Regions from separate parts of the Brachybacterium kimchii genome, predicted to be linked through region 4. Evidence: riboswitches for the same ligand, from Rfam matches in the RefSeq annotation. Region 4 holds a riboswitch; each other region holds the start of a gene.
What was found. Region 4 has a riboswitch for thiamine pyrophosphate ahead of thiC (phosphomethylpyrimidine synthase ThiC). Riboswitches for the same ligand answer to the same signal wherever they lie in the genome.
Positions count from the first base shown of each region.

Region 1: it holds a riboswitch for thiamine pyrophosphate, as region 4 does, so the genes downstream of both, thiM (hydroxyethylthiazole kinase) here and thiC (phosphomethylpyrimidine synthase ThiC) in region 4, are expected to answer to the same signal.
Region 2: it holds a riboswitch for thiamine pyrophosphate, as region 4 does, so the genes downstream of both, M4486_RS07705 (ECF transporter S component) here and thiC (phosphomethylpyrimidine synthase ThiC) in region 4, are expected to answer to the same signal.
Region 3: it holds a riboswitch for thiamine pyrophosphate, as region 4 does, so the genes downstream of both, M4486_RS02130 (MFS transporter) here and thiC (phosphomethylpyrimidine synthase ThiC) in region 4, are expected to answer to the same signal.

Region 1 covers NZ_CP097218.1:1,950,560-1,957,746, reverse strand. The annotation lists gene M4486_RS09240 (CsbD family protein) at 93-302, shown strand; gene M4486_RS09235 (helix-turn-helix transcriptional regulator) at 401-979, opposite strand; gene M4486_RS09230 (NAD(P)/FAD-dependent oxidoreductase) at 1,071-2,162, shown strand; gene thiD (bifunctional hydroxymethylpyrimidine kinase/phosphomethylpyrimidine kinase) at 2,332-3,210, shown strand; gene thiE (thiamine phosphate synthase) at 3,243-3,911, opposite strand; gene thiM (hydroxyethylthiazole kinase) at 3,908-4,840, opposite strand; TPP riboswitch at 4,921-5,016, opposite strand; gene M4486_RS09210 (MFS transporter) at 5,311-6,645, shown strand; gene M4486_RS09205 (TetR/AcrR family transcriptional regulator) at 6,740-7,187, shown strand, end outside.
Region 2 covers NZ_CP097218.1:1,603,426-1,610,612, forward strand. The annotation lists gene M4486_RS07695 (M13 family metallopeptidase) at 1-1,722, shown strand, start outside; gene M4486_RS07700 (hypothetical protein) at 1,730-2,308, shown strand; TPP riboswitch at 2,573-2,679, shown strand; gene M4486_RS07705 (ECF transporter S component) at 2,755-3,465, shown strand; gene M4486_RS07710 (ATP-binding cassette domain-containing protein) at 3,462-5,846, shown strand; gene M4486_RS07715 (ankyrin repeat domain-containing protein) at 5,979-6,464, shown strand; gene M4486_RS07720 (GNAT family N-acetyltransferase) at 6,528-7,031, opposite strand; gene M4486_RS07725 (Fpg/Nei family DNA glycosylase) at 7,037-7,187, opposite strand, start outside.
Region 3 covers NZ_CP097218.1:465,402-472,588, forward strand. The annotation lists gene M4486_RS02110 (polysaccharide pyruvyl transferase family protein) at 1-510, opposite strand, end outside; tRNA gene M4486_RS02115 (tRNA-His) at 1,317-1,392, opposite strand; gene M4486_RS02120 (thiamine-binding protein) at 1,644-1,985, shown strand; gene orn (oligoribonuclease) at 2,025-3,947, opposite strand; TPP riboswitch at 4,009-4,101, shown strand; gene M4486_RS02130 (MFS transporter) at 4,093-5,550, shown strand; gene thiM (hydroxyethylthiazole kinase) at 5,547-6,476, shown strand; gene M4486_RS02140 (thiamine phosphate synthase) at 6,473-7,187, shown strand, end outside.
Region 4 covers NZ_CP097218.1:3,259,979-3,267,165, reverse strand. The annotation lists gene M4486_RS14910 (alpha/beta fold hydrolase) at 1-209, shown strand, start outside; gene M4486_RS14905 (hypothetical protein) at 314-1,117, opposite strand; gene M4486_RS14900 (Ltp family lipoprotein) at 1,196-2,020, opposite strand; TPP riboswitch at 2,273-2,383, shown strand; gene thiC (phosphomethylpyrimidine synthase ThiC) at 2,383-4,140, shown strand; gene M4486_RS14890 (MFS transporter) at 4,253-5,755, shown strand; gene M4486_RS14885 (alpha/beta hydrolase fold domain-containing protein) at 5,869-6,747, shown strand; gene M4486_RS14880 (sugar phosphate isomerase/epimerase family protein) at 7,025-7,187, shown strand, end outside.

The DNA of each region.
Region 1 (7,187 bases), 1.3 Mb from region 4:
CTCGCGGCCAGGTGGAACTCGCCCGCCGTCCGGCGTTCCTCCCTATACTCGAAAGGGTACGAGCAGGACATCCGACAGCGAGGGAGGCACTGATGAGTGCGGATGAGAAGTTCGAGAACACGGCGGATCAGCTGGGCGGAAAGGCCAAGGAGGGCTTCGGCAAGCTGACCGGTGACAAGGAGGCCGAGTCCGAGGGCAAGGTGCAGCAGGTGCGCGCCGGTCTCGAGGACAAGGCCCAGGACGTCAAGAACTCGGTGAAGGGCGCTCTGAACGGCCTCACCGGCAAGAACGACGGCGAGTAAGACCCGCCGCGCGGAGTCCCAGCACTCCGACAGGAGCCCCCGTCCGGCACACGCCGGGCGGGGGCTCCTCGCGTCGTGGCCTGCGGAGCCCGGTCGGCTCAGTCCGCCGACGCCGACGGCGGCCCGCTGTGCTCGCGCCTCGCCTCGCGGTCGAAGACGCCGAGGATCTCGCAGGGCCGGCCGCCCTCCGCGCCGATCGCGTGCGGGAGCATCGTGGGGAACTCCGCCGCCTGGTTCTTCTCGACCCGCAGACGCCGGTCGCCCAGCAGCAGGGTCGCGGTGCCCGAGAGCACCACGAACCATTCGCGGCCCGTGTGCGCCCGCATGGCCGACGGCGCCGAGGGCGGCTCCGTGAGTCGTTGGCGGATCACCGAGAGATCCGGCTGGCCCCGGATCGTCCACCGCATCGCTCCTCGGGGCCCGTCGAGCGTGGGGCTGGAGACCACATCGTCCGCGCCGGAGTCCACGAGCTCGTCGAGAGTCGTGTCCAGGGCTCTGGCCAGCGTGATCAGCTGATCCAGGGCCAGGCGCCGGGTCCCTCCCTCGATCCGGCTGAGCGAGGACGGACTCATCCGGGCGCGCTCCGCCAGATCGCCCAGCGACCATCCGCGCGAGACGCGCAGCGCCCGGATCCGTTTGCGCACGAGGGTCTCGATCGCGCCATCTTCTTGCGTCATACGCAAAAGGGTATGCCTCGTGAGCAACGCCTGCCTAGTGTCGACGTCGTACACGACGATCGGCCCGCCCCGCGGGCAGGAGGAGGCACCCATGGACACCCGAGACATCCCCGCTGCACCTGCAGGCACCAGCACCGGCGGCATCTCCCCGGCGCGCGGCGCGGCGGATCCCACCGCGGACGTCGTCGTCATCGGCGGCGGCGCCGCCGGACTGAACGGCGCACTCATGCTCGCCCGTTCCCGCCGGCGCGTGATCGTCGTGGACGCGGGGGACCCGCGCAACGCCCCGGCGGAGGGCGTCCACGGCCTGCTGGGCCGCGAAGGGACGCCGCCCGCCGAACTCCTGGCGCGCGGGCGCGAAGAGGTCGAGGGATACGGAGGGACCGTCGTGCAGGGCCGAATCGCCTCGGTGCGGCAGGACTGGAGCGTCGACGGCGTCGAGGGAGGCTTCGACCTCACCCTTGAGGACGGCCGCGCACTGCGCGCACGCCGCCTGCTCGTCGCGACCGGCGTGCGCGACGAGCTCCCTGCGATCCCGGGGCTCGCCGAGCACTGGGGGAGCGGCGTCGTCCACTGCCCCTACTGCCACGGCTGGGAGGTGCGCGACGAGCCGATCGGGATCCTCGCCTCGGGCCCGATGTCCGCGCACCAGGCGTGGCTGTTCCGCCAGCTCAGCGATGACATCGTCTTCTTCGCCCGCGGCACCGCGCTGGATGCCCGGACCCGGGCGAGGATGTCCGCCCGCGGGATCCGCGTGATCGACGAGGAGGTGGCCGAGGTGATCGCCCACGACGGTGCGGCCCCCGATGCCGGAGAGCGCGCGTCCCGCATCGCGGGCGTCCGCCTGGCGAGCGGAGAGGTGATCGAGCGCCGCGTGCTGGCCGTCGCGACCACGATGACACCTCGCCTCGACGGTCTCGAGGGCCTGGGGCTCCGTGCCGAGGAGATCCCCGGGATGGGGGCGAGGGTCCCGTCGGCGATGGCCGGGGTGAGCGATGTCCCCGGCGTCTGGGTCGCGGGGAACATCACCGACCCGACCGCGCAGGTGGGCGCCGCGGCGGCTGCGGGTGCGCTCGCCGGAGCGCACATCAATGCCGACCTCGCCACTGCTGACACCGACGCCGCGCTGCGCTCGCGGACGATGGGCGCGGGCGCCGACGGGAGCCTCTCCCTGCTAGCGTGAGCGGCACCGAGGGGAGTCCCGGCAAGGGGCTGAGAGTCCACTGGTCACGCGATGCGCAGGAGCGCGGGGCGGCGACGGCGTGGAGACCCTGAGCACCTGATCCGGATCATGCCGGCGCAGGGACGGAACCGCTGAGCGCCCTCCCCGCCGGCCTCGTGGAAGAGGCATCGTGAGCACCAGCGACACCCGCCCCAGCGCCCCGACCCCCGACGCGCCCGTGAGCGGTCGCGTCCCCAACGTCCTCTCGATCGCCGGGACCGATCCGACGGGCGGCGCGGGCATCCACGCCGACCTCAAGTCCTTCGCCGCCCAGGGCGCCTACGGGATGGCCGTGGTGACCGCCGTCGTCGCCCAGAACACGCAGGGAGTGCGCGGCGTCGTCGCGCTCGACCCGGAGTTCGTCGGCGAGCAGATCGACGCGGTCTTCGAGGACGTGCAGGTGGACGCCGTGAAGATCGGCATGGTCGCGAACGCCGCCATCGCGAGGGCCATCGCGGAGCGCCTGCGCCGCCACGGGGCGCGCAGGATCGTCCTGGACCCCGTGATGGTCGCCAAGAGCGGTGACCGCCTCCTGGACGAGGACGCGGTCGACGCCGTGCGCGAGCAGCTCGTGCCGCTGGCCGACGTCCTCACCCCGAACCTGCCCGAGGCCGCGGTGCTGCTGGGGGAGGAGCCCGACTGGAGCGAGGCGGAGATGCGCCGGCGCGCCCACGACCTGCTGGCCCTCGGACCGCGCCGCGTCCTCCTCAAGGGCGGCCACCTCGAGGGGTCGCCCACCAGCACCGATCTGCTGTGCGGGAGCGAGGGCATCCTCGAGCTGCCCGCCCCGCGCATCGAGACGACCAACGACCACGGCACCGGCTGCACGCTCTCGGCGGCGATCGCCGCTCGGCTGCCGCGCATGCCCGTCGAGGACGCCGTGCGCGGCGCCAAGGAGTACCTCCATGGCGCGCTCGCCGCGAGCGACCGGCTCGACGTGGGGCGCGGCCACGGACCGCTGCACCACTTCTTCGCGCTGTGGGAGGGCGAGGGGATCCCGGCGCGCTGACCCCGGCGCCGGCTCGCCCTGCGGACCCGGGGTCACCGGTCCGGCGCCGCCTCGGTCCAGGCCGCGCTGAGCACGCGGGACGCGCGCAGGGGGTCGTCGGCCGCGCAGACCGCCGAGACTACCGCGCACCCCGAGGCGCCCGCGCGCCGCAGGGCCGGGACGTCGGCCGTGGTGATCCCGCCGATCGCGACGCTCGGCACCGGGGACGCGGCCGCGAGCAGCGCGAACCCCTCGACGCCGAGGGCCGGCGGATGATCCGCCTTGGTGGCGGTCGCGCGGATCGCGCCGATGCCCACGTGGTCGACGGTGCCCTCCGGCAGCGCGGCCACGGCGTCCAGATGCGCCGACGTGTTCGCGCTGAGCCCGATGACGGCGTCGGGCCCGAGCAGTTCTCGTGCACGGCGCACGTCCTCGTCGCCCTGCCCCAGGTGCACGCCGTCCACGCGGATCCCCTGCTCGCGTGCCGCGACGGCGGCGTCCACGCGGTCGTTCACCAGCAGCAGCGCGCGGGCGTCGATCACCCGCGCGAGACGCTCCAGCAGGCGCACGTGCTCGGCGAGGTCCGCGTGCTTCTCCCGCAGCTGCACCACGCGCGCACCGCCCTCGACGGCGAGCTCGACCGTGCGCACGATGCCGCGCGCACCGCACAGCGCGGCGTCGGTGACGAGGTACAGGCCGAGGCTCTCGCTCGAGGGCCTCATGCCGCCTCGCCCCCGTCGCCCTGATCCGCGAGGCTGACGTGCAGGCGCCCGGGCGCCCGGAGCTCGTCCGGGCCGATGGCGGCGAGGGCGTCGAGCAGCCGGGGCGCGAAGGTGCCCGGACCATCGGCCCCGGAGGCGGCGCGCTCGGCCGCCGCGGAGTAGGCGGAATGCGCGGCGACGACGGCCTCGAGAGCAGGCGTCCCGTCGGGTCGCACGCCCAGGAAGGTCGCGATCACGGCGCCGAGGGCGCAGCCCCCGCCGGTCATGCGGGTCAGCATCGCACTGCCACCGGCGACCTCCACGAGAGTGCTCCCGTCGGTGATGAGGTCGCGCTCGCCGGAGACCGCGACCACCGTGCCGTGGGTCCGCGCCAGGCCGGTCGCCGCCGCGACGGCCGCGTCGATCGGGTCGGAGGAGTCGACGCCTCGGCCGCCCGTGCCCTCACCGGCGAGGGCGAGGATCTCCGAGGCGTTGCCGCGCACGGCGGTCGGTCCCTGGGCCACCAGCTCGGCGGCGAGAGGCGTGCGCACCCGCAGCGATCCGATCGCGACAGGGTCCAGGACCCACGGCGTGCCCGAGCGGCGGGCGCCGCTGACGGCTTCGCGCATGGCCTCGCGCTGCTCGGGCGCGGGGGTGCCCAGGTTGATGAGAAGACCGTCGGCGACCGCGGCGAAGTCGCCGGCCTCGCCCACGATGTCGACCATCGCCGGGGCGGCGCCGATCGCGAGCACCACGTTCGCCGTCACGTTCGTGACCACAGAGTTCGTGATGGCGTGGACCAGCGGACCGCGCTCGCGCACCGCGTCCAGAAGGTCGCCGCAGCGGGCGGCGAGCCCTGCGGGATCGACGGGACCGACGGGTGCCGCGGGGCGCGCGGAGGGATCGGCGGCGACCTCGGGGATGCCGTCTGCGGGGGTTGCGGGGGCCATCGGGCTCCTCTCGTCGGGGCGAGGGGCCGGAGCGGCCGCGGCGGGTGATCGGCGAGGATCCTGGAGGATCGTCGGCACCCGGCCGCGGCTTCGGACATTCCCTACGCCAGCGCTGACTGGATCAGGTTCGACGGGTCTGCTCTCAGCCGCCATCGGCGGCACCCCGTGTCACGTGCCGACGAGCCTAGCGCGCCGGAGAGGACGCCGGGGCGCGCCGCCCGCTCCACGGCCGACACGACGCTCCGCACGCCCGTGGCGCCACGGAATCCTGTGGTGCGCGCCTGTGATGTGTGGCACGGCGCTGCTCGGGGTGACCAGCTCAGAGAGTCGGTCGGGCGTCCAGGACGTCCGTGCGGAAGTCCGCGGCTCGACAAAATAGTTCGTGGCAACTAATACTTTCGGCACGGTCGCACGGACCGCACGCACACCGTCGCGAGCATCGCCCGACGGTCATGACGAAGGAGTCTCCCGTGTCCACTGCCGCACCCGATCTCGAGGTCGATCCGACCGTCGACCCGACGGGCAGCCCCAACATCCTCGGCCCGCGACTGCGCGTGCCCGCCATGGGCATCAAGCCGGACCGGAAGAAGCCGATCTGGTATGTCATCGGCATCTTCCTGGGGCAGTTCGGCCTGTTCGTCGCCCTGATGGGGCCCGCGACGGTGTCGGTCCAGATGAAGGCCCGCACGCTCTCGGACCTCCCGGCGGAGCAGGCCTCGATCGCGGCCGCCGCCCTCGCCCCGGGCGCGATCGCAGCGCTCGTCTTCAACGCCCTCGGCGGACGCCTCTCCGATCGCACGCGATCGGGACTGGGGCGGCGCCGACCGTGGATCATCGGCGGGGCCTTCGCGATGTGCGCGGCGATCCTCATCATGGCGATCGCGCCGAACGTCGTGGTGCTGGCCACCGGCTGGTTCATCGCGCAGGCCTGCGCGAACATGGCGTACGCGGCATACACGGCCTCGCTCGCCGATCAGCTGCCGGACGAGCAATACGGCAAGGTCTCCGGCATCGTGGGCATCGCCCAGAACTCCGCCATCATGGCCGCGACCTGGCTGGCCTCGTTCTTCGGCGGGACCATGGTGGGGCTGTTCATGATCCCCGCCGTGCTCGGCTTCGTGCTGGTGACCGTCTACGCGCTGATGATCCCGGATCCGGTGCTCAAGCAGAACCGCTACCCGTTCAACGTGCGCGAGCTGGTCACCTCGTTCTGGACCAATCCCCTGAAGTTCCCGGACTTCGGACTGGCCTGGTGGGGCAGGTTCATGATCATCCTGGCCTCCTACCTGTTCATCAGCTTCCGCGTGCTGTTCATGACGAACCACCTGGGGCTCGAGGACGCGGCGGCCGCCACCGCGGTCGCCACCGGCGTCACGATCTACACGGTGCTGTCCATGGTCGCCGGACTGGCCGCCGGATGGATCTCCGACCGGATCGGACGCCGCAAGGTGCTCGTGGCGGGGTCGATCCTCGTCTTCGGACTGGGCACCTACATGCTCGCCCACGTCGACTCCGTCGGCGGGTTCTTCCTGTGCGAGGCCATCATGGGCCTCGCCTACGGGACCTACCTCGCCGTCGACCTCGCACTCGTGTTCGAGGTGCTCCCCGACCGCAGGACGGCGGGCAAGGACCTGGGCGTCTTCAACATGGCCAACGCCCTGCCGCAGTCGATCGCCCCGGCCCTGGGCGGGATGCTCCTCGCCCGCATCGGCGGGGGCACCGACTTCACGGTCCTCTTCGTGGCCGCCGCGATCTCGGGCGTCATCGGCGCTGTGCTCACGATGTTCATCCGCGGCGTGAAATAGTAGGGGTGACACATTGATGACGGGCCGGTGCGGCACGATCGCACCGGCCCGCTCTCGTCCCAGGTCGACGGAGACCTGTGCCGAAGGGGAGCCCATGAACACCGAGCAGACCACGCGCGCCGCCGCGACCGCGAGCGCCGCCGAGGGGACCGTCGCCTCGCGCGGGCCGCGCGAGCGCAGCACCGCCAAGGGGCCGGCCGCCGAGAAGCGTCCGGTCCGTCGACGCCCGGGACGGCCCCGCGGGCAGGACTCCGCGGTGGTCCGCGAACAGGCGCTGCAGACGGCCGTGGACCTCATCGCCCGTCAGGGCTTCGGAGCGACCTCCATGGCGCAGGTCGCCGAGGGCGCCGGGATCTCGCCGTCGGGCCTCGCCCATCACTTCCCCTCGAAGAAGGCGCTGCTGGGGGCCGTGCTCGCCCATCGCGACGCCGTGGACAGCGACCCCATGCCCCCCGAGGGATCCACGCCGTGGTCCGCCTTCGACCATCTCGTCCGCGTCGCCGGGCTGAACATGCAGCGCCGCCAGATCGTGCTGCTCTACG
Region 2 (7,187 bases), 1.7 Mb from region 4:
GCCTCCCCCGTGGCCGGCACCAGCGCCCTGCACACCTACGTGTGGACGGATGACGACGACTCTTCCCGCTACCAGGTGAAGCTGCACCAGGGCGGGCTGGGCCTGCCCGACGAGTCCTACTACCGCGAGGACTCCTACGCACCGATCCGCGAGGCGTACGTCGGCCACCTCGCACGTCTCGCCGATCTCGCCTCCCTGCCCGGCCGCGAGGGGCTCGTCGCCGGGGACTCGAGCGACCTGGCCCGCGCGGTCATGGACTTCGAGACGCGGCTCGCGGCGTGCCATGTGGACCGGGTGCGCCTGCGCGACAGCGAGAAGTCGAACAACCCGATGGACGCCACGCAGCGGGAGGCCCTCGCCCCCGCGTTCCCCTGGGACGCGTACGTCGAGGGCACGGGCGCGCCGGCGGGCGCCTTCGACGTGGTCTGCGTGAGCCAGCCCGAGTTCGTCGAGGCCGTCGCCCCGCTGCTCGCGGCCGAGGACCTCGCCGTGCTGCGCACCTGGGCCGCCCTGCACACCGTCGGCGCCTTCGCCCCGTACCTCTCCTCGGCCTTCGTCGAGGAGGACTTCGACTTCTCCGGTCGCACCCTCTCCGGCGCCGAGCAGCTGCGCGAGCGCTGGAAGCGCGGCATCTCGCTGGTCGAGGGGGCCGTGGGCTTCGCGATCGGCCAGGACTACGTGGCCCGGCACTTCCCGCCGCACCACAAGGCGCGCATGCAGGAGCTCGTCGGCGCGCTGCTGGACGCCTATCGGGAGTCGATCTCGACGCTCGAGTGGATGACGCCGGGCACCCGCGAGAAGGCCCTCGCCAAGCTCGAGCTGTTCACCCCGAAGATCGCCTACCCCGACGTGTGGCGGACCTACGAGGGCCTCGTGCTCGACCCCCACGACCTCGTCGCCTCGGTCCGCGCCGCCCGCGCGCACGACGCCGCCCACGACTTCGCGAAGCTCGCCGGGCCCGTCGACCGCGACGAGTGGCACATGACCCCGCAGACGGTCAACGCCTACTACAACCCGGGCGCGAACGAGATCGTCTTCCCCGCCGCGATCCTCGAGCCGCCGTTCTTCGATGCCGAGGCCGAGGACGCCGTGAACTTCGGCGGCATCGGCGCCGTGATCGGCCACGAGATCGGGCACGGCTTCGACGACCAGGGCTCGAAGTACGACGGCGAGGGCAACCTGCGCTCGTGGTGGACCGACGAGGACCGCGAGGCCTTCGAGCAGCGCACCCGCGCGCTCATCGACCAGTTCGACGCCCTCACCCCGCGCGTGCTGCGCGAGCAGGCGGAGGCGACGGCGACTGACGCGGCCGATGGGGGCGACGCGGTCGGCGCGGTCGGCGCAGACGGTGGGGATGGCGCGGTCATCGGCGGCGACGAGCTGCCCCATGTCAACGGAAGCCTCACGATCGGCGAGAACATCGGCGACCTGGGCGGCCTCACCATCGCGATCAAGGCCTACCTCGCGCGCTCCGGCGGGAACCCGCCGCGACTGGACGACCTGAGCGGCCTGCAGCGCGTGTTCTGGTCCTGGGCCACGGTGTGGCGCGCGAAGTCCCGCGCGCAGGACGCGGCGCGCATGCTGGCGATCGACCCGCACTCCCCCGCCGAGTTCCGCTGCAACGCGATCGCGAGCAACCTCGACGCCTTCCACGCGGCCTTCGACGTGCGCGAGGACGACGCGATGTACCGCGCGCCCGAAGACCGCGTGAGCATCTGGTGAGGACACCGTGAGCAGGCCGGAGGCGCCCTTCCACGTGGGGCGGACGACTCCCGGCGCGGTGGGCTGGACCCGCATCGGCATGAGCGCTGTGATCGGCGTCGGCATCGCCGGGTACGCGATCGCCTGGGCGCGCGGCGAGACGGTCGTGCTGGGCCTGGTGCTCGCCCTGGCCGTGCTCGTGTACGCCTTCTGGTCGTGGATGCGGCTGGCCACCCGGTTCGTGGTCGACGTCGACGGGGTGACCGTGAGCCTCGGCGGGTTCCTGCCGCGCCCCGCCTGGCCCGTCGCCGACTTCCGCACCGTGCAGCTGCGCCGCATCCCGGGCGAATCGCTCGGCGTGACGGTGGGCGGGCTCGGCTGGCGCCGCGGCCGCGTGATCGCGCCCGAGAGCGGGAGCATCGAGGCGCTGCCCGGCCGCAAGGTCTTCACCACCGGCGAGCAGCGGTCCTCGTACCGCCTGATGGTCTCGCGTCCCGGGACGCTCGTGGAGATCATCGGTCGCGAGGGCACCCACTTCCTGCTCTCCCCCGACGATCCCCGCGCCGCCGCCGAGGCGATCGACCAGGCCATCCGCGCCCGCCGCTGATCCGCGCGCGCTGAAGCCCCGCCGACCGCTCGTCGGCCCATCCGCGCCCCGTCTGCGTCGCGAGAAGTACGAAACGGTTGCCAAGAGCGCTCTTGGCAACCGTTTCGTACTTCTCGCGCCCGTTCGCCCGTTCGGGAGCCGGTCGGGACGGGACCGTCCGATCCCGTCGCCTCGCACGAGCCGTCGGGCATCGGCCGACCCGGGCGATCTGGCGCACATCCCGAGGGCGCACCGACCGCCCTGCGCGATATCATCGACGCTGACATCCACAGACAGGGGAGCACCGCAGAGGTGCTGAGAGTGCGCACAGAGCGCAGACCCTCGAACCTGATCCGGTTCAGACCGGCGTAGGGAGTCGGGATTCTTCTGCGATGTCCGCCGCGCCGGATGACTGCATCCGGGGCCGACGGGCCTCGCGGCCCCTTCCGCATCGGAAGGAGAACCAGATGTCGACCAGCTCCACCCCCGCCGCCCCCTCCGCGCGCGCCGAGAAGACCGCGGCGACCGGCGCGTCCCCGGCACCAGCACCGGCACCAGCACCAGCACCGGCGAGCGACGCCCTCGCACGTCGGCCGCTGCCGGCCTACCGCACCGTGGACCTCGTGCTGACGGTCGCGATCGGCGTCGTCTTCGCCTTCGTGTTCCTCGCCTGGGGCCAGGTGTACACCCTGTTCACCCCGCTGCAGGCCGTCCTGCCCCCGTCGGTGGGGCTGCTCGCGGGCGTGTGGTTCCTGCCCGCGCTGGTGGCGATGCTCATCGTGCGCCGTCCCGGCGCCGCCGTGCTGGCGGAGGTCATCGCCGCCGTCCTCGAGATGGTCCTCGGCGGGCAGTGGGGCATCGGCACTGTGGTCAGCGGCCTGCTGCAGGGCGGAGGCGTCGAGATCGCGTTCCTCGTCACCGCCTACCGCCGCTTCACCCTGCCCGTGGCGATCGCCGGCGGCGCGCTCTCGGGGATCCTCGAATGGGTCTACGAGCGCTTCTCCTACTACCCCGAGTGGTCCTGGGCCTCGGCCTGGGCGCTGCTGGGCTTCTTCATCGTCTCCGGTGCGCTGCTGTGCGGGGTGCTGGGGTGGCTGATCGTGCGCGCCCTCGGCGCGACCGGCGCCCTGAGCGCCTTCCCGGCAGGGCGCCAGTGGGGACGGCGGTCGCGCGCATGAGCGCGGGGCCGACGGTGCTCGGGGCGACCTCTGGGACCGACGGGACGACCGCTGGGGCCGACGGGACGCTCGGCGACGCGGCTCCCGACGGAACGGGCCCCGCCTCCCACGCCGCCGTGCCGCTCGCTCTCGACGCCGTCACCTGGACGCCGTCGACCCGCTCCCGCCCGACGATCGACGACCTCACCCTGCACATCCCGGCCGGCCAGCGCGTGCTGCTCACGGGGCCCAGCGGCGGCGGCAAGTCGACGGTGCTCCGGGCCCTCACGGGCCTGCTCGACACCAGCACGGGCGACCTCGCGGGTGATGCCACCGGCCCCACCCGGCCGGGCGAGCGCGGACTGCTCCTGCAGCAGCCGCTGCACGCCCTGATCGGCGGGAGCGTCGGCCGGGACGCGGCCTTCGGGCCCGAGAACGCGGCGTTGGACCGCGAGGAGATCCAGCGCCGCGTGACCTCCGCCCTGCACGCGGCGCGCGTCGGGCTGGACGCCGCGACCTCGCCGTGGGATCTCAGCGGCGGGCAGCAGCAGAGGCTCGCCCTCGCCGGCTCCCTGGCGCTGGATCCCGGTGCGCTGCTGCTGGACGAGCCGCTGAGCATGCTCGATCGGCCGACGGCCTGCGCGGTCCGCGCCGCGATCCTGGATGCGGTCGGCGATCGCACCCTGGTGGTCGCCGACCACGACGCCGAGGGCTGGGCCCCGCACGTGGACCGCGTGATCGTGCTCGGAGCGCAGGCGCACGTGCTCGCGGACGGCGCTCCCGACGACGTCCTCGAGCAGCCCGATCCGGCCACCATGCCCGATCCGGCCGCCGCTCCCGACCCGGCCGCCATGCCGGCCCCTGCGCGCGCATCCGGCACGTGCGGCCCGCCGGTGCTGTCGCTCTCGAGAGTCTCGATCACGCGACGGCGACGACGGGACGAGGTCCGGGGGAAGCGGGCCGTCGCCTCGCCCCTCCTCGACGGCATCGACCTGGCCGTTCCCACAGGATGTGTCGCGGTCCTCACCGGGCCGAGCGGCAGCGGCAAGACCACGCTCCTGCGCACGATCCTGGGCCTCGCCGATCCGGCCGGAGGACACCTCGAACGTCCCGAGCCCACCAAGATCGCCTTCGTCCCTCAGGAGCCCGAGCACTCCTTCGTCGCCCGCACCGTGCGCGCTGAGGTCACCGCCTCGCCCTGGGCGCACGACCCCGAACTCGCCGAGAGCCTGCTGCGGCGCGCCGACCTCGCGCACCTCTCGGACGCTCAGCCCTTCGAGCTCTCCGGGGGCGAGCAACGACGCCTCGCGATCATCGCCGCCCTCGCCCAGGAACCCGCCCTCCTCGTGCTGGACGAGCCCACCGTGGGACTCGACCAGGAGCGTCGCACCCAGCTGTTCGCCCTGCTCGAGGAGGCGTCCGCGCGCGGCTGCGCAGTGCTGGCCGCGACGCACGACCCCGATCTCATCACGCGCGCGCACGTGCGCATGGACCTCGCGGAGCACGTGAGCACGGGCGACGACGCGCAGTCCGCCTCCCCGGAGCCGGCCGCGACCGACACCGCGCTGGCACCGGCACTGGCGCCGGCAACCGCACCCGCATCCGCATCCGCAACCGCAACCGCAACCGATACGACCCTCCGCTCGCCCCGCCGTGCCCGTCCTGCCCCCGCCGACACGCTCAACCCGCTGACCACCATCGCGATCGCCGTGGCAGCGGCCGTCGGCTCCTTCGCGATCGACCGCTGGCAGCTCGGTCTCCTCTCGTGCGTGCTCGTCGCGGTCCTCGCCCCGCTCGCCGTGCGCGGGGTGCGCAGCACGGCGCTGCGTCTGATCCCGATCGAGCTCGCGGCGGTCGGCCTCTGCTGGTCCACGGTGCTCGCCTCTCCCCTGCCCGTGTTCTCCGGGACCACGTGGCTGCTGGGTCTCAAGGAGGCCCTGCGGATCGGATACTTCGTGGCTCCCGGCGTGCTGATCTTCGCCTCCCTCGACCCGACGCGGCTCGGAGACGCCCTCGGCGGGAGGCTGCGTCTGCCCGGCCGGCCGGTCGCGGCGAGCGTCGCGGGACTCGTACGGGCAGGGCTCACGGCCGACGTCTGGGAGCGGATCATGACCAGTCGCCGCCTGCGCGGCCTCGGGGCGCGGCGCGACCTGCGCCACCCGCTCCGCTCGGGCGCGGCGCTCGTGCGGCTGCTGGCCTCGTGCACCCTCGCCCTCCTGGTCGACGCGGTGCGGGGCACCGAGCAGCAGGCGCTCGCGATGGATGCCCGCGGCTTCGCGACCGCGCAGCACCGCACCTGGGCGCTGCCCAGCCCGTTCACGAGGGGCGACCTCGTGGGGCTCGCCGCCGCCGCACTCCTGCTCGCGGCGCCCTGGGTGCTGCGGACGGTGCTGGGCGGCTGACGAGCCGACCCCGTCGACGCGGGCCGGAGCCGGCGATCCTTCCTCCCGCCTCGCCCGCCGCTCGCAGTGCAGTCGACGACGGATGACGTTCCGTGTGGTCGCCGCGTCGTGCGGGCCTTTACCCTGGTGCGCATGACTTCCGACGCCGCGCAGCCCGAGCCCCCGCAGCCCGACACCTCACAGCCTGCCTCCGCGCAGCCTGCATCGCCGCTGACCACCGAGGAGCAGGACGAGCAGGTGCTCGCCCTGGCCCGGAGGATGCTCGACGATGCCCGTGAGGGCCGGGGCGACGCCCTGCTGCCGCTGCTGGATCAGGGGGCGCCGGTCGCCATGCGGGACTCGCGGGGGAACTCGCTGCTCATGCTCGCCGCCTACCACGGGCACGCGGACCTGGTGCGTGAGCTCGCCGCCCGCGGTGCGGACGTCGATCAGCTCAACGACCGCCAGCAGTCGCCGCTCGCGGGCGCCGTGTTCAAGGGGTACGACGACGTGGTGTCCGCGCTCCTGGATGCCGGGGCGGATCCCGATGCGGGCACCCCGAGCGGCCGTGACTCGGTCGCCTTCTTCGGTCGGGAGGAGATGGGCCGGCTCATCGAGGAGAAGGCGCCGCGCGGCTGAGCGCAGGCCCTGACCCGCGCACGTCGGTCAGGCCCGACGGCCCGCTCTCCCACTGCGCGCGGATCAGTCCCGCGGGTGCACGTAGCGCATCGGCACGTGCTCGATGCCGGCCTCGAGGAACAGTGGGCCGGTGGTCTCGAAGCCCATGCTCGCGTACCAGCGCTCGAGGTACGCCTGGGCGCCGATCTCGACGACCGCCTCCGGTGCGATCTCGCGGGCCACGTCGAGGGCCGCACGCACGAGTCGTCGGCCGAATCCGTCGCGCCGACGATCCGCGCGCACCACCACGCGACCGATGTGCACGGTGCCGTCGGGGTCGCGCAGGATGCGCAGCTGGGCGACCGGCTGGCGCTCGAGGCCGCCCGTGACCGGCTCCGCGTCCGGTGCCTCGATCCACAGCAGCACCGTGGAGGGCTCGAGCTCGCGGCCGTCGAGGTCGGCGTCGTCGGCGTGCTGCTCGAGGGTGAAGACGTCCTGGCGGAGCTTCGCGAGCAGATAGACGGTGCGCGGATCGATCTCCTGCAGGTGGGCGCGGCGCAGCACGCCGCCCGTCTCGGGGTCAGGCATGCCCATCACCGTAGCTGCCCGTCCTGCGGATCCGCCCAGGCGGCGACGGGGTGCTCCGTGGTCCAGCTCGCGCGGCGCGAGCGCCGGGTCTGGCAGCGCGGGCACCAGAAGACCGTGCGTCCGGCGAGGTCCGTCGACCGGATCGCGGTCCCGCAC
Region 3 (7,187 bases), 1.5 Mb from region 4:
GATGTCGCGCGCGGTGTCGACCGCGTAGCCCTCGCGCACGGAGATCGCCTTGAAGCGCTGCAGCTGCGCGGCGTGGGTGGCGATGAAGTCGGGCGTGAACTTCTTCGTGCCGCGGTTGCCGAAGGACGTGCCGTAGGCGACGCGGTTGTTCTTCTCGGAGACGAAGTCCAGGAAGAGGTCGCTGTTCACGCGGCCGATGAGCGGGTTCCACAGCTGGTCGCTGCCCACCACGAAGGTGCGCGCGCGCTCGTTCAGGCGCGGCAGCTCGGTGAAGTGCATCTGCTGGGTGGTGTGGTAGCCGACGCGCTCGGCGAACTGCATCGAGACGATGTCGTCCGGCCACTCGACGCGGAAGCCGTTGTAGCCCAGGGGCTCGTGGACCATGAGCACCGAGTGGCCGAGGTTCTGGATCGCGCGGTTCAGGCCGTAGTACGTGAGGATCGACCCGTAGTTCTTCCCGTACCACCAACCGCACACGGCGACGTCGAATGTCTGCTTCGGATCGGTCATCTGGTGAATCCTTGCCTCTCATCGCTTGCTGCAGGAGGTGACGCCTGGAGTCTGGGGTGCATTTCGTGCATGTGCCCGTGAATTCACTGTGTGAGCTCTTCCGGGCGGGCGATCGAAATGCTTGCGGCGAGTCTAGCCCAGCACCGCTGGGGGAAATCGGTCGTGTCGCGTCGGTGTCACGGGGAGATCCCGCAGGCCGGCCGGGGCCGCCGCGGCGGCCGGACGTGGAGGGCGGGGCGCTGGACGTGGGAGCGCGGGGCGGCGCATCTTCGGGTGCTCGCCACGGGCGGGGCATCGCCCCAGGTGAGGGGCGCTGGTGGCCATGGCGTGCAGGTCGTGGCGGCGGGGACCGGCTCCGACAGGTGTCGCCTGCTTGCTCGGCGAGGTGAGCGGAACGGTCTCGGACGGGGCTCCGTGGTCGACTTCACCGCCCGAGGGAACGGACGCGGTACGTCAGGTGTACGGGCGGTGAACGGGGTGCGGACGAACGGTAAGTGAATTGAAGAGAGGTGAGGAGGAAGAATGGAGGCCGTGTGGCAGCGCCTCGTGGTGCATGCGCAGGTCGACGGGTTCGGAGATTCTCCGCGGGCAGCTTCTTGAATATCGATCACGTATTCGATGCGGCGGCGATCGAATGAATTTCAGACAGTGGTGGACGTCAGGGGCGAACGTGGCGGGCCGGGCGCTTCGCATGGGTGTGGGGCGAGAGGCGGCAGGTGGATCGGTGCGCTCGTGCCGCCGTCGTCCGCGTGGGTGTCCAGACACCGGCTCAGACAGAAAAAACGCCCTGTCACCAGGGCGTTTCTTGGGGTGATCGACGGGATTTGAACCCGCGACCGCCTGGACCACAACCAGGAGCTCTACCTACTGAGCTACGACCACCATGTGCGCTCCGAGGACCGCAACGAGAAGCAAGCATACCGGGCGTCGGCCCTGCTCCGCACCCTCGAACGGGGGTTCTCGCTGTGAGACGCCTTGCACTTCGTCGGCACGGCAGACTGGGGCATCAGCCCTGGAGGACTCCGGGCCGGAAAAGCAGGAGCCGGATCCTGCCTCGTCATGACAGGCTCGCCGCATGCTCCTGGGCGCATGATCCGCTTGCCCGCGGGCCGATGGGGGAGAACAGTGGGGGCATGATCATCGCCTTCTCCGTCCAGCCCACCGGTGAGCCCTCCGATCCCGGCCTCACCCGCGACCTCGCCGAGGGGTCCGACGCCGCGAGCGTCCACGACGCCGTCGCCGCCGCCGTCCGGGTGGTCCGGGAGTCCGGGCTCCCGAACCGCACAAGCTCGATGTTCACCGAGATCGAGGGCGACTGGGACGAGGTGATGGACGTGGTGCGGCGCGCGACGGCCGAGGCCGGTCGCTTTGGGTCGCGCGTCTCCCTCGTGCTCAAGGCCGACATCCGCCCCGGGCACGAGGGCGAGCTCGACGGGAAGATCGAGCGCCTCGACGCCGCCCTCGACCGGAACTGAGGGCGGCGCCGCAAGTGAGGGCGGTGCCGCCCGGCTGACTCAGCCGATCTCGTCGACCAGGCCGTCGCGGACGGCGGCGGCCATGGTCGGGGTGACGGGCAGTCGCGGGATGAGCGTGGCCTGGTAGGCGTGGTAGATGTCCGGCTTGCCCTCCCAGGTGCGTGCCTGGGGCTGGTTGCGCCGGTCCAGCTCGTGGTGCCAGCTGCCCCGCTCGGGATCCAGCAGGAACTCGCTGACGTACTCCCACCAGGCCTGGTAGCGGTCGGCCCACTTCCGATCACCCGTCACCTGGAACATCGCGGCCGCGGCGGCGGTCGCCTCGGCGGCGACCCAGTGCATGCGCTCGTGCACCACGGGCGTCCCGTCCCAGTCCACCGTGTAGGGGAACCCGGGCTCCCCGTCCATGCCGAAGGCGTCGTCGGCCCGTGCCATGAGAGCGTTCGCGGCCTCGAGCATCCACTCGGGGGCGTCGCCGTCCTTCGCGAGCAGTGCGGCGCGGCCGTGCAGGACCAGGCGGGACCACTCGAGCCAGTGGCCGACGGTCGCCCCGTACGGGCGGAACGGATCGGCCGGCTTGTCCTCGTTGTACTCGAGGATCGGGTTCCACGAGGTGTCGAAGTGCTCGGGCAGCAGCCAGTCCTGCTCGCGCGCGAACTCGTCGATCGCCCGGGTCATGATGCCCACGGCGCGGTCCAGCCAGCGGCGCTCCCCGGTGACGTCGGCCGCGGCGAGCAGGGCCTCGGTCGTGTGCATGTTCGCGTTGATGCCCCGGTACTCCTCGCAGACGGCGAAGGCGCGGTCGAAGGTGTCCACGCTCATCCCCGCCTCCTCGTCGTAGAACTTCTCGTCGAGGACGCCCAGGGCCTCCTCGAGCAGCTCCGCGGCGTGCGGGCGTCCGGCGGCGGTCGCCGAGGCGGCCGCGAGCACCACGAACGCGTGGGCATAGGCCTCCTTGGCGTCGTCGATGACGGTCTCGCCGGCGATCTTCGAGAACCAGCCGCCGTGCTTCTCGTCCTTGAAGACGGTGCGCAGGGACTCGATGCCGTGGTCCACGAAGCGCCCGTACTCGGGGCTGCCCAGCATCGTGGCGAGCGCGAAGCAGTGGGTCATGCGGCAGGTCACCCAGAGCTCTGCCGGCTTGTCGCCGTCGAGCTCCCCGTTCTCGTCGAGCCAGCCGAAGCCGCCGTCCTCCCGCAGCGACTCGGAGCCGAAGACGAGCAGCTCCTCGCCCTCGGAGTCCAGCCAGGTGCGATGGGTGGCGCGCTGCAGCCACGGCACCGATGGCGCGGAGGATCCCGCGGCGCCGGCGGCCGCGTCGTCGGACCCGTCGGCGCTCTCGCCGTCGACGGCGAGCTCGAAGGTGCGCGCGGCGGCCTGGGCCTGCGCGGTCGTCGGCCCGGGATCGGCCACGAACAGCACCTCGCGGTAGTACTTGAGCTCCTGGATGGACTCGCGGATGTCGGCGAGGGCGCGGTGGCCGCCGTGCTTGGCGGGCGTGTTGTAGAAGACGCGGGGGAACCAGCGCTTGGCGAGCTCCTTGAGGCTCGAGACGTCGATCGTGCGGTAGGAGAGCCAGGCGGCGAACTCCGGCACGTCCTTGTCGAGGAACACGCGGTCGGTGCCCACGGAGTTGCCCGCGAGCGGCGCCTTGCCGGCCTCCGGGCAGTGCTCGCGCACGTAGGCCAGGCACTGCTCCTGCGCGGCCTCGAGGGTGATGCCCGCGTCCAGCTCCTCCAGCAGCCCTGAGTTCGTGTGCATGGTGCGCACGAAATCGCCCATCTGCTCCAGCGCCTCGGCCGGGGGTTTGACGACGACGTCCACGCCCTCCCCGAGGATGTTCAGGTCACCGTCGGTGACCAGGACGGCGATCTCGACGAGCGCGTCCTTCTCCTTGTCCAGTCCGGTCATCTCGCAGTCGACCCAGACGATGCGGTCGGCAGTTCCACGGTTCGAAGTGCTCACGTGGCAAGGGTAGTCGCCGCGGACGGCGCCGCGTCGCCGCCGACGGCTCTGGAATACTGGCGCGCCGGACACGGGGTGCGCCGCGCGCGCTGAGATCAGACCCGTGGAACCTGATGCAGTTCGCACTGACGAAGGGATGTCCGCCATGCGGTCACGTCTGCCCGAGAGCCCGCCCACGACCGCCGCCGCGGTCCACACGCCGTCGGCCGGGCCGACGCCGAAGCCGCAGCTGCCGCCCGAGGGCCGCGCCGCCCTGCGCGCCGGGGTGGTCGGCAACTTCATCGACAACGTCCACGTGTTCCTGCCGCTCACCGCGCTGACCCCGGCGCTCGCCGTCGTCGCCGGACCGGGGATCGCCGCCACCACCGGAGCGATCGTGGTGATCGCGATGATGCTCGGCAGGCCCGTCGGCGGAATGGTCTTCGGCAGGATCTCGGACCGCCTGGGGCGCACCCGCACCACGAAGGTCGCGATCACCGGCACCGCCGCCTGCGCCCTCCTGATCGCCGCCATGCCCACCCACGAGCTGCTGGGCGTGGGAACGATCGGCCTGATCCTCGCCCTGCGGTTCCTCGGCGGGATCTTCGTGGCCGGCGAGTACTCGGCCGCGATCCCCCTGGCCATGGAATGGTCGGCCCCGCGCCGGCGCGGCCTCATGAGCGGGCTCATCCTCTCGATGGCGCCCTGGGCGCAGGCCGCGATCGCCTTCGCGACCGCTGTGCTGCTGCTGATCCTTGGACCCGACGCCTATGCCGCGTGGGGCTGGCGGGCGCTGTTCGTGCTCGGGGCGCTCGCCTCGCTCGGCATGCTCGCCTACTACCGGCGGCGCGTGGTCGATGCGCCGACGACACGACGAGTGATCGAGGAGCGCGAGGGCCAGGAGCCCTCGACGGACGACGGCCCGCTCCTGGCCGACGAATCTCTGGCGGACGAGGGGCCCGCCGCCTCGGGCATCGCGGCCATGCTCCGCGGACGCTGGGCGCGCGCCTTCTGGCAGGTGTTCACCCTGATGACGGGCCTGTGGCTGCTCACGAACACGACCGTCATCTTGCTCACCGCCCAGCTCGGCCAGGACACGGGTCTGTCGGCGACCAGCGTCTCGATCGCGATGGGCATCGCCTCGTGCGCGCAGGCGCTCGCGATGGCGCTCGCCGGGCATCTCTCCACCAGCACTGGCAGGCGCCGACTGTTCGTCCTGTGGGGGATCGCGGCGACCGTGCTGGGCCCGGTCCTGTGGTGGATGTCGGTCGGCTCGAGCACGCTGGCCGGTGCCGCCGTGCTCGCCGCCGCGCTGCAGGTCGTCACCGTCGCCGCGTACGGACCGGTCTCCGCCTACCTCTCCGAGCGCTTCCCGACGTCGGTGCGCTCCACCGGGTACGGAATGGGCTACAGCCTCTCGCTGATCCTGCCCGCGCTCTACCCGTTCTACCTGCCCGGGCTCTCGGCGCTGCTCGGGGCGCACGCCGCGGTGCTCGGACTGCTCGTGCTGGGCGGTGTCCTCCTCATCGTCGGCGCGGCGCTCGGGCCCCGGCTGTCGGCGGCGGAGATCGACAGGGACCTCGACGTTGTCGCCGACCGGGGCAGCCGGGGGAGCGGGCGATGAGAACTGATCCGCACCCTCGCGAAGACCACGACGTCGACGATGACGCCGCGCTCGGTGACGACCCGGACCTGCGCGCGGTCGCCCTGGTGCTCGCCGAGGTGCGCCGGCATCCGCCGCTCGTCCACTGCCTCACCGCGACGGTGTCGATGGGCATCGTGGCCGCCGGTCTGCTCGCCGCGGGCGCCCGCCCGATGATGACCGAGACCGAGGCCGAGGCGCCCGTGGTCACAGGGGCGGCCGACGCGCTGCTCGTGAACCTCGGGACCCTCAGCACCGATGCGATGTCGGGCATCCCCGCGACCGTGGCCGCGAGCATCGCGGCCGGTCACCCCTGGGTGCTCGATCCGACCGCGATCGGGCGCGCGCCCGTGCGCACGCCCCTCGCCCGCGAGCTCGTGGGCCTGCGGCCGGACGTGGTGCGCGGGAACGCCTCGGAGATCCTCGCGCTGCGCGGCGGGACCGGCGGACGCGGCGCCGACGCGAGCGACGGAGCCGAGAGCGCCCATGGTTCCGCCCGCGAGATCGTCGCACTCACCGGCGGAGCCGTGGCCGTCTCGGGGCCCGTCGACTGGATCGTCGGTGCGGGTGCAGTCATGGCCGATGGGGATCGCACACCAGGGATCGAGGTCCGACGCGGGCATCCCCTTCTCACGCGCGTCACCGGCACCGGCTGTCTGCTCGGGGCGCTCACCGCCGCGTGCCTCGTCGCGGTCGAGAGGAGCGGGCCTGACGTCTCACCCGTCGGGCCCTCGGACCTCACCGGCCACGCCGCCCGCGCCGCTCACGCCGCGACGGTGTGGCTCGACGTCGCGGGGGAGTGCGCAGCACGCCGCGCGCCGCGGCCCGGTGCCTTCCGCACCGCCCTGCTCGACGCCCTCGACGAGATCGGCGAGCACGCCCTGGAGACCACCACGGAGGACCGATGACCCTGGATCACGACCACGACCACGACCACCCGGGCCTGGACGGGGACGGGGCTGCCCCGGCGCCCCTCGACCTGCGCTGCTATCTCGTCACCTCCGGGACCGATCGCCGCACCGTGGAGACCGCGGCGGCCGCCGCCGCTGCCGGCGCGGGCGTCGTCCAAGTCCGTGCGAAGGGGCTCGAGGCCCGCGAGCTGCTCGGTCTCGTGACCGCGGTGGCGCGTGCCGTCGGCTCCACCGCGCCCACCTGCCGGGTCCTCGTCGACGACCGGGCGGACGTGGCCTTCGCCGCCCGGGCGCGCGGCGCGCACGTGCACGGCGTCCACCTCGGCCAGGACGATCTGCCCGTCGCCGGGGCCCGCGCCCTGCTGGGCCCGGACGCGATCATCGGGCTGACCACGGGGACCCTCGACCTCGTGAGGTCCGCCGAGACCCAGGCGGAGCTGCTCGACTACGTCGGCGCCGGCCCCTTCCGGCCCACTCCCACGAAGGAGTCGGGCCGCACGCCCCTGGGCATCGACGGGTACCGGACGCTGGTCGGGGCCACGCGTCTGCCGATCGTCGCGATCGGCGACGTCACGCCCGCCGACGTGCCCGCGCTTGCCGCGGCCGGCGTCGCCGGGGTCGCTCTGGTGCGCGCGATCATGGGCGCGAGCGACCCCGCGGCCGTGGTCCGCGAGGTGCTGAGCGGGTTCGGGAGCGATCAGGGACCGG
Region 4 (7,187 bases):
ACCTGCGTCCCGATCTGCATCGCATCAAGTGCCCGACGCTGATCATCCAGGGCAGCAAGGACGTGGCCGTGCCGCCGAAGACAACGCGCGCCGCGGCGGACGCCATCCCCGGTGCGAGGTTCGAACTGATCGCCGGGGCGGGGCACTGGTCGAACCGTCAGTGCCCGGACCGGGTGAACGCGCTGATCACAGACTTCCTCGCGGACTGATCGCTTCGGCTGATCGAGTCGGACTGATCGAGTCGGACTGACCGAATCGAGCCCGATCGGCGGCGAGCCCGGATGCGGGGCCGCTGCGGACCGCTGCGGACGGCTCAGGTCCTCAGCGACTGCATCTGCGCGAAGAGCCGCAGCATGGCGGCGCGCTTCTCCGTGTCGCTGCCGTTGTCGTTCAGGATCATCAGCGTCTCGTTGTCGGGCAGCGGATAGGTCGAGTGCGGGAACACGAAGGTCCCGCCGTTGCGGGAGTCGTCCGCGTCCTCCGGGTCCGACGCGGGGTAGCTCTGCGCCCACAGCTCGGCGAAGAGCGCGACGACGTGCGGACGCAGCCGCGAGTAGGCGCTGATGACCTCGCCGGCGACCGCGTCGATCGCGAACTCGACGTCCTCCGTGCACAGGGCAGGGTCGGTGACCGGGGCGTCCCGGGCCGGGTACGTGTCGGACTGCTCCCGGGCCGCGCTGTCTGCCGCCGGGACCTCCGCCGTCGGGCCGTCCGGGTCGACGCGCTCGGCCTCGGCCTGCAGCTGGGCGACGGTCATCAGGTCATGCGCGGCCATCCACGCGGCCATGTCGGCCGCGGCGAGGGCATGGGCCCCCTCGAGGATCGCAGGCGGCTCGGGCTCCTCGTCCGTGCCGTCATAGGTGGCGCCGAACAGGGCGAGCGCCGCCAGGCGGATGCGCGCATCGGCCCCTTCGACGCCTCCCGACGGGATCTCGACGGGCACCTCACCGACGACGGCGAGCGTGGACCACGCGTGGGCGAGCCAGCGCACGTCACCGCCGCTCGCGAGCCCCTGGGCGTAGTGGGCGCACAGGGCGTCGAAGACCGAGGCGCCCTCGGGCGGGGCTGTACCCCTGCACTCCCCCGGCTCCTCGGCCGGATCGCTGGTCGGTCTCATGTGCGCATTCTGCTCCGAAGGACCGACGAACCAGCCGTTGTGGGGTGACGCGGCGCGGCGGCGCCACCGACGACGCGCTCAGTCGTGCAGGTGCTTGATCGCGTAGTCCGCCTGCTCCTTCGTGAACTGCTCGCCGTACTCGGAGGTGATCTGGTCGCGGATCTCGTCGTCGGACATGCCGTCCGCGGAGTACGACTTGGCCTTCTCCAGCGCGTTCTTGTTCCAGTCGGCGTCCACGTGGTCGACCGCGTAGGTGGCGGTCTCCTCGCTGTAGCCCTCGAAGACGAGGGTGTCGTGGATGCCCTTCTTCGAGGAGAAGAGCATGTCGGACTGGATCTTCGCGTCGGCGAGGGCGCCGTCCTTGTCGTCGGGGTCGACGTCCGTGCCGTCGGCAGCGGAGTCGCCGGAATCGTCGGCGTCGGCCGACGACTCGTCGTCCGGGGTCGCGTCGACGGTGTGGTCGGAGGGCGTGGCGGAGTCGCTGGGCTCGTCCGACGCGTCGTCGTCGGACGAGGAGGCGGAGACCGTGGTCGGAGCGGGCTCGTCATCGGTGTCTGCGCTGTTGACGAGCACGACGATCACGATGATGACGGCCGCGATCGCGAGCAGCGCGAGGCAGCCGCAGCCGCCCAGCACCCACCACAGCGTCTTGGACTTCTTCGGCGGCTCCTGCCCCTGGCCCGGGGTCTGCGGGGACGCGGAGAACTGCGGGGCCTGCGAGGAGTCCCCGTACTGCGGGGCGGGGGCCGCGGAGCCGGAGGCTCCGTCCGCGGCCCCGTAGGGACCGCTCGCCGAACCATAGGTGTCGCCGGCGGAGCCGTAGGCACCATTCGCGGACCCGGCGTCGGGGAACCCGGAGTTCGCGGAGCCGTTGTTCTCGGGGGAAGGGGTCGAGCTGGTCATCTGTCGTTCCGTTCGGAAGGAGGTATGTGCGGGCCCCCGTCGCGAGGGTTCGCGGACCCGTCAGCGTGCGCGGAGGAGGGACGGCAGGGAGAACTCTACGGACATCTCGGACGGCCGACCCGACGTCTCGCGACCCGACACCGCGGCAGACGGGACGCGTGGGATCCGACCGAGTCCGCCGTGCGACTCCGCGTGCGTTGCCCGTCGCGGACCGCCCGCCGCCACCGCACGTCCCCCGTGCTACGGTCGTCGCCGATCCCTCGGGTGCCCGTCGCAACGGGCTGAGATCGGACTGACGCAGTCCGAGTACCGACCGAACCTGCTCCGGGTCATGCCGGCGAAGGAAGAAGGAGAGCGACTGCATGTCTGCACGCCCTGAGAACTACCCCACCCACTGCCTCGGCCACCTCGAGGACTCCGAGCACGACATCCGCGTGCCGGTCACGAGGATCTCCCAGGACGACTCCCCCACCGGGACGCCGAACCCGCCGCTCGAGGTCTACCGGACCGCCGGCCCCGGCAGCGAGCCGGAGGTCGGCCTGCCCGCGCTGCGCGAGAACTGGATCCGCGATCGCGGCGACGTCGAGGAGTACCAGGGACGTGCCCGTGACCTGGCCGATGACGGCCGCGGGGCGGTGCGCCGCGGCGGGGCGAGCGCCGAGTGGCGCGGCGCGCGTCGCTCGCCGGTCCGCTCGGTCGGCGGACGCACCGTCACGCAGATGCACTACGCCCGTCGAGGCGAGATCTCCCCCGAGATGCGTTTCGTGGCGCTGCGGGAGGGCTGCGACGTCGAGCTCGTGCGCGAGGAGCTCGCCGCGGGCCGCGCGATCATCCCCGCGAACGTGAACCACCCCGAGGCGGAACCGATGATCATCGGCCGACGCTTCCTGGTGAAGGTCAACGCGAACATCGGGAACTCGGCGGTCACCTCGTCGATCGCCGAGGAGGTCTCCAAGCTCGAGTGGGCCACCCGCTGGGGTGCGGACACGGTCATGGATCTGTCCACCGGGGACGACATCCACACCACTCGCGAGTGGATCCTGCGCAACTCCCCCGTGCCGATCGGCACCGTCCCGATCTACCAGGCTCTGGAGAAGGTGAACGGCGACGCGAACGCGCTCACCTGGGAGATATTCCGGGACACGGTGATCGAGCAGGCCGAGCAGGGCGTGGACTACATGACGATCCACGCCGGCGTGCTGCTGCGCTACGTGCCGCTGACGGCGAACCGGGTGACGGGCATCGTCTCGCGCGGCGGCTCGATCCTGGCCGGCTGGTGCCTCGCCAGGCACCGGGAGAACTTCCTCTACGAGCACTTTGACGAGCTGTGCGAGATCTTCGCCCGCTACGACGTCTCCTTCTCGCTCGGCGACGGGCTGCGTCCCGGGTCCCTGGCAGATGCGAACGACGCCGCCCAGTTCGCCGAGCTCGACACCCTCGCCGAGCTCACCCGCCGCGCCTGGCAGCACGACGTGCAGGTGATGGTCGAGGGCCCTGGCCACGTGCCGCTGCACCTGGTGCGCGAGAACGTGGAGCGCCAGCAGGAGCTGTGCGACGGGGCGCCGTTCTACACGCTCGGGCCGCTGGTCACGGACGTCGCCCCTGCGTATGACCACATCACCTCGGCGATCGGGGCGACGGAGATCGCCCGCTACGGCACCGCGATGCTCTGCTACGTGACCCCGAAGGAGCACCTGGGTCTGCCGGACCGCGACGACGTGAAGACGGGCGTGATCACCTACAAGATCGCCGCCCACGCGGCCGATGTCGCCAAGGGCCACCCCGGGGCCCGCTCACGGGACGACGCTCTGTCGAAGGCGCGCTTCGAGTTCCGCTGGCGCGACCAGTTCGGACTCTCCCTGGACCCGCAGCTGGCCGAGGAGTACCACGACGAGACCCTGCCGGCCGAGCCCGCGAAGACCGCGCACTTCTGCTCGATGTGCGGACCGAAGTTCTGCTCGATGAAGATCTCGCAGGACATCCGCGACGAGTTCGGCGGCGAGGCCGCCCAGCAGGAGATCGCGGCGGCGGGCATGGCGGAGAAGTCCCGGGAGTTCCGCGAGCGCGGCGGGACCGTGTACCTCCCGGAGCCGGGGGTCGGGGTGCCGGTGGGTGAATGACTTCCCATGACCCGGAGGCCCTATCGGAACGTTGGAGGGCGCACACTACTCCCTCCGACACATTCCGACACACACCGACGCACCTCAGCCGACGGCCCCCACAATCGTTCCCATGCCCCCGACGATGGACCCCTCTTCCAACGCGCTCGAAAACAGCTCCGCGCGTCCCGAACCCGGCGCCCGTCCTGACGCCGACGTGCCCCTGCGGGTCTCCTCCGCAGCCGACGTCAGCCGGATCCTCTCTGCGCTCGGATCGCGCGATCCGAAGGCGACCGCGGTGATCCTGCTGGCCCTCGGCGGGATCTTCATGGACGCCTACGACTTCTCGTCGATCGCCTTCGGACTGCCCGCCATCAAAGTGCAGTTCGGACTCGACGGCTTCATGACGGGCCTGGTCAACGCGTCGATCATGGTCGGCGCGGTGGTCGGGGCCCTGGCCGGCGGGTACCTCGTGGACCGCTTCGGCCGGTACCGGCTGTTCATGGCGGACATGGTCTTCTTCGTCGTCGCGGCGCTCGGCAGCGCACTGGCGCCGGAGGTCTGGTCCCTCATCGGCTTCCGCTTCGTCATGGGCATCGGGGTCGGCCTCGACATCCCCGTCGCCATGGCCTTCCTCGCGGAGTTCTCCCGGCTGCGCGGCAAGGGCAACCGCTCGCAGCGGGTCAACGCGTGGTCCCCCGCCTGGTACTTCGCGACCGGCACCGGGTACCTCATCGTGCTCCTGTGCTTCTGGCTGCTGCCCACCACTCAGCAGGACCACCTCTGGCGGATCGTCGTCGGTTTCGGCGCTGTGCCTGCCGTGATCGTGCTGCTGGTGCGCCGACGCTTCATGGCGGAGTCCCCGCAGTGGCTCGCCGACCAGGGCGACCTGCGCGGCGCGGTCGACGTGCTCTCCAGCCACTACGGGATCACCGCCGAGCTCAACGCCGACGTCTCCAGCGGCACTGAGCGCGAAGGCGCCCGCACCCGGCTGTCGAACGTCCTCGAGCTGTTCTCCCCGCGCTTCCGGCAGCGCACGGTCGCCGCCCTGTGCGTCTCCGTGTTCTCGACCTTCGGGTACAACGCCGTCGCCTACGGCACCCCGCTGATCATCGCGACGCTCTTCCACCAGGGCCCGCTGGTCACGATCGTGTCGTCGCTCGTGATCAACATGGGCTTCGGTCTGGCCGGCGGGCTCATCGGCATGAGCGTGGTCAGCCGCTTCGGCTCGCGCCGGGTCACCCTGGTGGGCTTCACGATCCAGGCGGCGGCCCTGTTCACCCTCGCCGCGATCGGCGTGCCCAGCAGCGCGCTCGTGCTCGTGGCCGTCGCGATGCTCGCCGCGTTCATCTTCGCGCAGGCCGGTGGCCCCGGCGCGAACCTCATGAACTTCGCGACCCTCTCCTACCCCACCCGTCTGCGCGGGATCGGCGTCGGCTTCAACCAGGGGACCCTGCGGGCCTTCTCCGTGCTCTCCCTGCTGGGCTTCCCGATCCTCACCGCTCAGCTGGGCACGGGCGTGTTCTGGATCGTCGCCTGCGCGCCCCTGCTCGGCGCGATCTCGCTGGTGCTCAACCGCTGGGATCCGACGGGCAAGGACGTGGACGCGGAGGACCTCGAGCGCGTCGCGGCCTGAACCCGGGCCCCCGGGTGGTGACGCGGCACGTGCCGCGGCCTTGAGCGGGTTATGCCCCCACCAGCGGCGGTCCGCCGATTGACAGCTCCCGCGCCCGGACGAAGGATCGGGCCATGCCCGCGTCGCTCCAGGAGGCCTACGAGGCCGCTCTCGCCGCCAAGCCCGCCCACGTCCAGGCGATGAGGGACGCCCAGCAGCCCGGTCGCGCGAAGGAGCCGGCGCCGATGCCGCCCGACGTGCCCGAGCGCTTCGACGTCGAGGAGAGGGAGATCGCCGGGTTCCCGGTGCAGGTCCTGCATCCGCGCGAGCGCGGATCGGGGATCCAGGTCGTCTACTTCCACGGCGGCGCCTACACCCTGCCGTTCCAGCAGGCGCACTGGCGGATCGTGCTGGGGCTGGCCGATCGCACCGGCGCCGACCTGTGGATCCCGCACTACCTGCCCGGGCCCGACGGAACCGTCGAGGACGCCCTGCCGTTCATCGACGCCCTGGCCCAGGAGGTCCCGCGCGCGGCCGGAGACAGCAGGTACATCGTCGCCGGCGAATCCGCCGGAGGGAACATGGCCCTGGTGCAGACCCTGCGCGCCGCGCAGAACGGCACCCGGATGCCGGATCACCTGGTGGTCCACGCCCCCTGGGTCGACCTGCGCACCGCCGATCCCGAGTCCGTGCGGATGGAGCCGGCCGACGTGCTGATGACCGTCGACAATCTGCACCTCTCCGGCCGGAACTGGGCGGGCGACCTGGACCTCACCGACCCGATGGTCAGCCCGATCTTCGGGGACCTCGGCTCCCTGCCGCCGCTCACCGTCCTGCAGGGAACGCACGACCTGCTGCTCCCGGACGTGCTGCGATTCGTCGAAGGCGTCCGCGCACAGGGCGGCGAGGTGGAGCTCGACCTCGTCGAGGGCGCGTTCCACGTCTACCCCGGCGCGGACGTCCCCGAAGCGCACGCCGCCCTGGACCTCGCGGCGCAGCGGATCCTCGGCTGAGTCGCCGCAGCCGCACCACCGCGGCCGCGGCCCCGGACCACTTCCCCGAACCGCGGGCCCGGATCGCAGTCCCGGACGCCAGCACCTGCCTTCCGCATGCTGAACCCTCCGGCGCACCCCGGCGACGCCCCCGCCATACTGGAACCATTCACACAGGCCGCCGACCGGTCCCGTGCGTCGAAGCAGACGCCGCGTCCTCGGTCCGCGCGCCGTCGGCTGCCGGCGTCCTCGTCGGCTCCGCGCCCCGGCCCGCCCCACTGCCCTCGAGGATCATCCGGTGACTTCCGACCTCCGTCTCGGCTTCAGCTCGTACTCCTTCCATTCCAGGCTCTCCACCGGCGACATGACGCTGACGGAGGTGATCGACTGGGTCGCCGCGAGCGGCGCGGAGCATCTCGAGCTCGCGATCCTCTCCGACGAGCCCGACTCCCCCGTCCCCT